DNA from 3 places in the Morganella sp. BCCO 40_0007 genome. Region 3 is predicted to be linked to each of the others. Evidence: predicted binding sites of a transcription regulator. Region 3 holds the regulator's gene; each other region holds the start of a gene.
The links. The regulator PhoB, encoded in region 3, activates phosphate uptake and scavenging genes when phosphate is short. The targets are predictions, from matches to a motif close to CTGTCATAAAACTGNCNNAT.
Positions count from the first base shown of each region.

Region 1: R5268_RS17525 (phosphoethanolamine transferase) is a predicted target of PhoB. The motif match lies at 1,522-1,541, and genes of this name have one in related genera.
Region 2: pitA (inorganic phosphate transporter PitA) is a predicted target of PhoB. The motif match lies at 1,236-1,255, and genes of this name have one in related genera.

Region 1 is NZ_JAVBIN010000015.1:45,848-48,127, forward strand. It holds gene R5268_RS17525 (phosphoethanolamine transferase) at 1-1,248, opposite strand, end outside; gene R5268_RS17530 (transglycosylase SLT domain-containing protein) at 1,951-2,280, opposite strand, start outside.
Region 2 is NZ_JAVBIN010000004.1:217,366-219,645, reverse strand. It holds gene pitA (inorganic phosphate transporter PitA) at 1-1,045, opposite strand, end outside; gene R5268_RS06730 (NAD(P)/FAD-dependent oxidoreductase) at 1,299-2,280, shown strand, end outside.
Region 3 is NZ_JAVBIN010000001.1:415,673-417,952, reverse strand. It holds gene phoR (phosphate regulon sensor histidine kinase PhoR) at 1-875, opposite strand, end outside; gene phoB (phosphate regulon transcriptional regulator PhoB) at 906-1,595, opposite strand; gene sbcD (exonuclease subunit SbcD) at 1,928-2,280, shown strand, end outside.

The sequences.
Region 1 (2,280 bases), on a different contig from region 3:
CCGCAGCCAGTCACAATCACTTTCCAGTTTTGGCTCCTTAATCCCCATCCACTGGCTCAGCAGCGGCAGCATAGATAATCCGCTGCGGAAATGCGTGATCCGGGTTTGTGACTGAGCATCAAACGCGGTGATAAAAAACGGTACCTGAAAATTCTGTTTCATGCTGTCGCCGTGTGTCAGATTGGTATTTTCCGTTCCCTTATCCACAAACAGCAGACCATGGTCAGAGAAGTAAGCCATCGTCCAGCGCTGCTTATCCTGCCCTGCCATTTCTGCAATATCCGACAGTAATTTATCGGTATTCTCAATACTTTTGATATAACAGGAAATATTGCGTGAACCGATAAATTTATCGAAATTTTCAGTCAGTCTTCCGCAGGGTTGCGGGTGAGAACCGATCAAATGAACCACAATCAGTTTCTTACCTTTTTTTTCTGCCAGTGCGTCACGCACAAACGGCAGCAGCATTTCATCCGGCCCGCCTTTATCCGAGCGGTTCGGGGCAAGAAAATGATAAAACCCGGCTTTTTTCCCCATAATACCGACAGGGGAATCATAAATGCCTTTCATATGCTGATTTGAAATCCAGTAAGTATGAAAACCGGCTTTATTGGCCAGTGATACCAGATTATCACTCAGGTTTGTCACATTCTTTTCACGGACAGCAAGTGCATTTGTCAGAGACAGAGTGGTGGAGCCTGATGCTGAAATATAATTATCAAAAAACAGGCCGTTCCGGCTGCTCATCCATGGTGTATTCGGATGTAATTCAAAACCGAACGCATGCATAAAGTCTTTGCGCACACTCTCACCGATGACAAGAATATAGGTATCATAACCGGTCTCTGTTACTTGCGGGTTCCAGTGGTCACTGGTTTCAATCACTTTCGCATAACGCAGGTTGTCTTTGCGGATTTCCTCATAGCTTTCATAACTGTCACGGAAAAAACGAATTTCCGGCAGACCGGAACGGAATACCGAGACAAATCCCTCAGATTTTCCCTGAATATAATCTTTTGAGGATGACCAGAATGCGGTAATAAAAAAGACGGTAAACAGTGCAATACGCTGATGACGTTTTTTCAGTGGTTTCATCAGCAACGCACAGCCTGCAAATACCAGTAATCCGGCAAGATACAGATAGGTTTTAAACGGCAGCCCTGCAATATATTCCAGCGATTCACCGTTATCCGTATACATCAGTGAACCAACCGCATTCACATCGGGATAACCGTAATTAATCCCCACAGCTCCGTAAATCAGACCCGTAAGTAAATATATCGTCAGCAGCAGAACATATAACACTCTGCTGAATGACAGGCAGAATGTAAACAGCGCCGCAGCACTGAGAACATAAATGAACTTATATTCATAACCAAAACTTAAATGAAGCACCGACAGAAACAGAAATAACCCGCCTGTCGCAATAAATATCCGTAACATACGTGTAGTCATCATACCCGGCAATTTTAATTATCAGTATCAGAGAAAGCCCGGCATTATAGCCGGACTTCCCGCCGGGTACGACTGCTTTGTAACAATCACGGCGCTCAATCACGGAGCGCAATCATTTATTTTGCGGAACAATCAGGTAAAACATTGATACAATTTATCATTGTTAATTCACCAATTGTAAAATGTTGTCCGTTATACTCCGGCCGTAGTAGAGATAAGTGAACTTTTGGTATTTTTATTGCCCTGATCCTGAATCAGGGCTTTTTTTTTTCATTTTTCCGCATAACACGCAATTTATCATTCCCTCTCATTCTTTTCTTCATTATTACCGGCGTAAATCGTATGCTTTTTAGTCACAGGGAACTGGCACGTGATACAGAAACAGCAGACCGGATTTATTGCAGGGGAAATTCAGCAGGACGATTCCGTTGCAGATTCACACTGCGGCGCAGCATCTGCAACGGAGGGGGGATTTATAAAGAGAAAGTCAGAAGATCAGTCCGCCATCGCCAGTGCGCGGTAAGCATTTTTCACTTTCCACAGATAACGCGGAGCCTGTGATGCAGGGTGTTTACTCTGTACATGCTCATAAAATTCATCGGCTGACAGCGCATTGATTTTTTCAATCGCCAGTGCACGGTTGTTATCAAACGTGCGCAGTAAAGCTCCGGCGCCGTTAACGTAGGAAACAATCGTTGCGTAATTGAGCGTTTGCGGATCGGTAATGCCGGCCAGATGCTGGTCACGGATAATCCGGATATAAGTTGTGCCGATATCGATGTTGGTTTGCGGGTCCAGTAAATCACGGGTGCTCGGTTCGCCATT
Region 2 (2,280 bases), on a different contig from region 3:
CGGCGGTATCCGAAATACACATCAGCAGACGGCGCATCTGGCTGCGCTGTTCCGGTAATAAGTCATCATAGGTATGAATATTACCGAGCAGATCCTGAGCTTGTCTCAATACGATGCCGGTACGCGAGCTGTCACAGTGGAACTGTTCATTGAGAACGGTATTCTCAGTGTTCAGTGCCGGTGTCAGCTCAATGGCGTGCGCCAGTGCTTCCCTGTGGGTGGTGTAATACTGCTCCAGGTTGACCACGGCATCGCGCGTACGGGCTATTTCGTAATCACTGGAATTCATATTCACCATAAAGCCGGCAGGTGCCACACCAATCAGAACAAGCATAATCAGACCGATACCTTTCTGCCCGTCGTTTGCGCCGTGTGAGAAACTGACGCCGACTGCGGAAAGGATAAGGGCGGTACGCGTCCAGAAAGGCGGTTTGCGTTTGCCGTCTTTTTTCTCACGTTCTGCCGGTGTTAAGTGGATACGGCGGCGTTTCTTCGTGCCGCTCCAGTAGCGGCGCAGGAACCAGATCATTAATCCGGCAATGACCAGGCCGACCAGCGGTGACAGAATCAGAGAAAGGAAAATACTGATCATTTTCGGAATATTCAGCGCATCAACCACGGAACTGTTGGTCACAATCGCGTTGGTCAGGCCGATCCCGATAATGGCGCCGATCAGGGTATGAGAACTTGAGGCCGGGATACCGAAGTACCAGGTGCCCAGGTTCCAGATGATAGCGGCGAGAAGCAGGGAAAAGACCATGGCAAGACCATGGGCCGAACTGACATTCAGCAGTAAGTCCGTGGGCAGAAGATGCACGATCGCATACGCCACGCTCAGACCGCCGAGCAGTACCCCGAGGAAGTTAAACACACCCGCCATGACGACAGCAAGCTGCGCGCGCATTGCACGGGTATAGATAACAGTTGCTACCGCGTTTGCGGTATCATGGAAGCCGTTGATGGCTTCGTAAAACAGCACAAAGATCAGTGCCAGTACTAACAAAAGGCCGGTGTGAAATTCCAGGCCTGTAAATAGATGTAGCATAGACGTTAAGCCAGTTGTTGGACATGAACGCGGCGCATTATCAGCGACAAATGCGTCACGGGGAAGTGAAATATGGCCTTTTTTTGATTTGATACCTTTATCAAATCAGCTTAAGGAATTATTAATCCTTGTATATCATCGGATTAGTCTCCTTTATTGGAAATAATAAATTTCAGGCCCGATTTAATCATCATGACAAATTTAAGACATTTATCGGAATTTCTCCACATTTTAAGACACAGAGAACACTATTTTGGAAAAGTTTGACGCGATTGTAATAGGTGCGGGTGCTGCCGGGCTGTTCTGTGCCGCGCTGGCAGGGCAGCGCGGACTGCGGGTACTGGTGCTGGATAACGGCAAAAAAGCCGGGCGGAAAATCCTGATGTCCGGGGGCGGGCGCTGTAATTTTACCAATCTTTATACCGAACCGGCGGCGTATCTGAGCAAAAACCCGCATTTTTGTAAGTCAGCGCTTGCCCGCTACACACAGTGGGATTTTATTGCCCTGGTGCAGAAATATCAGATTGCGTATCACGAAAAAACGCTCGGTCAGCTTTTCTGTGATGACTCCGCACAGCAGATCGTTGATCTCCTGCTGGCGGAGTGTGAACAGGGAAACGTGGTTATCCGCCTGCGCAGTGAAGTGACGGAAGTGCAGAAACAGGGCAACGATTTCTGTGTGACGGTGAACGGAAAAGTTGTGAGTGCTCACTCACTTGTGGTGGCCAGCGGCGGATTATCGATGCCGGGACTGGGTGCGACTCCGCTGGGTTACCGTCTCGCGGAGCAGTTCGGTCTGCCGGTATTGCCGACCCGCGCCGCGCTGGTGCCTTTCACGCTGCATAAACCGCTGCTGGAAGCCTTACAGACACTGTCCGGTGTGGCAGTACCTGCTACCGTTACCGCACAGGACGGCACCCGTTTCGCTGAAAATATCTTATTTACCCATCGTGGCTTGTCAGGCCCTGCAATTCTTCAGATTTCCAGTTACTGGCATCCCGGGGAGTATGTGAGTATTAACTTACTTCCGGGCACTGATCTGGCGGAGTTCTTCACCGTGCAGCGGGAAAAACACCCGAATCTGAGCCTGCGTAATGCGCTGGCGAAGCTGTTACCAAAACGGCTGGCGGAGTGTTTACAGGCAACCGGCGATCTGCCGGATATCACCCTGAATCAGTTATCCAAAGCCGCACAGCAGGAAATCACCGAAAAATTGCAGAACTGGCAGGTGCAGC
Region 3 (2,280 bases):
ACGGCTTCCTGCTGAAGCATGATCAGCATCCCCGGCACATCTACCACCTGATCCAGCCCGCTTTTGACCGCCACTTCAATTTTTGACAGTTGCAAAAGCTGCCTGACCATACCATCCATACGACGAGTCTGTTCCTGCATGGTCAGAATTGCTTTTTTATTCATCGGATTATCAAAATCCTGATCAGCAAGCATTTCCAGGTAACCCTGCAAAACAGTCAGCGGGGTGCGCAGTTCATGACTGACATTGGCGAAAAAATCACGCCGTGAGTTTTCGAGACGACGTTTTTCCGTCACATCACGGGCAACCATCAGCAGTTGTCCTTCCGAATACGGCATGATGCGCAATTCCATCATGCTGCTGTTATTCAGTTCCAGTGTCAGCGGCAGGGTATAATCCCCCTGAGTCAGATAGCGGCTGAAGTCCGGATAACGCAGAAGGTTAAAGATGTGCTGTCCGTTATCATCCGGCCAGCGGAACCCCAGCAGGTTCTGGGCATGTTTGTTACACCAGAAAATATTGCCGTCTTCCGTCATCATCACCACCGCGTCAGGCAGGGATTCAGCTCCGCTGCGAAAGCGTTTGATCAGTGTGGCGAGTTCACGGCGGCGCTTGCGGTTACGCTGCTGAAGCTGGTAGATGCCATAAAAAATCGGTTCCCAGCTGCTGCGGCCGGGCGGCGGCAGCATACTGCGATCCAGCCACAGCCAGCCGGACAGTTTCAGTAAGTTATAGCTGTGCCAGATGGCAGCGGCAAACAGTGCACCGGCAAGAAACCAGCCGGTATGGCCGAAAAAAAGTGATAAAAAGAGTGCCGGAAGGCAGAAAATCAGTAATTCCAGTACAATTTTTTTCCACGAAAGACGCTCAAGCACGCGCGATCCTCTTGCGGTTTATCATTATCATCAGTAACGGACAGAGAAGCGGTAACCCGTTCCCCGGACTGTCTGTATCATTTTATCATGTCCGTCCGCTTCCAGTGCTTTACGCAGGCGGCGGATATGCACATCCACCGTGCGATCCTCAACATAGACGTTTTCGCCCCAGACATAGTTAAGCAGTTGTTCACGGCTGTAAACCCGCTCCGGATGAGTCATAAAAAAATGCAGCAGTTTAAACTCTGTCGGCCCCATTTCCAGCGGGTTCTCATTACTGGTCACGCGGTGGGAGGCGGGGTCGAGAGTCAGGCCGTTCATCGCGATAAGATCGTCTGCCGCCATCGGGGAGATGCGCCGCAGAATCGCTTTAACACGGGCCACTAACTCTTTCGGTGAGAACGGTTTGGTCAGATAATCATCCGCGCCGGTTTCCAGACCTTTTACACGGTCTTCCTCTTCACCGCGTGCCGTCAGCATCATCACCGGGATTTCCCGCAGCTGGCTGTCCCGTTTCATATGTTTGATAACCTGAATGCCGGAGCCGCCCGGAATCATCCAGTCCAGCAGGACAAGATCAGGGAAAGGCTCCACCAGCCGGGCGATGGCCGCATCATAATCATCTGCCTCAATAGGCTGATAGCCATTCTGCTCCAGAACAAAACAGACCATTTCACGGATAGGTGCTTCATCTTCAACGACTAAAATTCGTCTTGCCATGGCGTTCCCTGTTTACCGTTAATTCATTTCATCAGACAGTGCCGCGATTATGCGTCACTTTTGTGACAGATTTATGAATATCAGCCGATACCTCAGGCTGCACCGCAAAGATAATGTCATTAAACTGACATACTACACACAAAATGCGTGTCAGATCGTAAAACACTGGATATTCATCCAATATTTATTCTTACCGGCTGATTTCCGTTATACTCTGTTTTCAGTAAACCGCCTAACACGAATGCGCGGGCACCGTACACGAACACCATACGCGAACACCATATTGCGGACAGAATGTGCGGTCAGTTTTCCCGGCAGGAATAACTATATATATGAAAATCATTCACACATCAGACTGGCATCTCGGACAGTATTTTTACACTAAAAACCGGTTACAGGAACATTTGCAGTTTTCAGACTGGCTGATAAACCTGATAAAAGAACAGCAGGCGGATGCCCTGATTATCGCCGGTGATGTCTTTGATACCGCCTCACCGCCGAGTTACGCCCGTGAACTGTATAACCGTTTTGTTGCACAACTGCAGCAGACCGGCTGTCATCTGATTGTACTTGCCGGGAATCATGATGCCGTTGCCACACTGAATGAGTCACGCGAACTGATGGCCTGCCTGAATGTGGATGTCATCGCCAGACCGGAACCGGGCCGGGATCTGATTGTACTGAA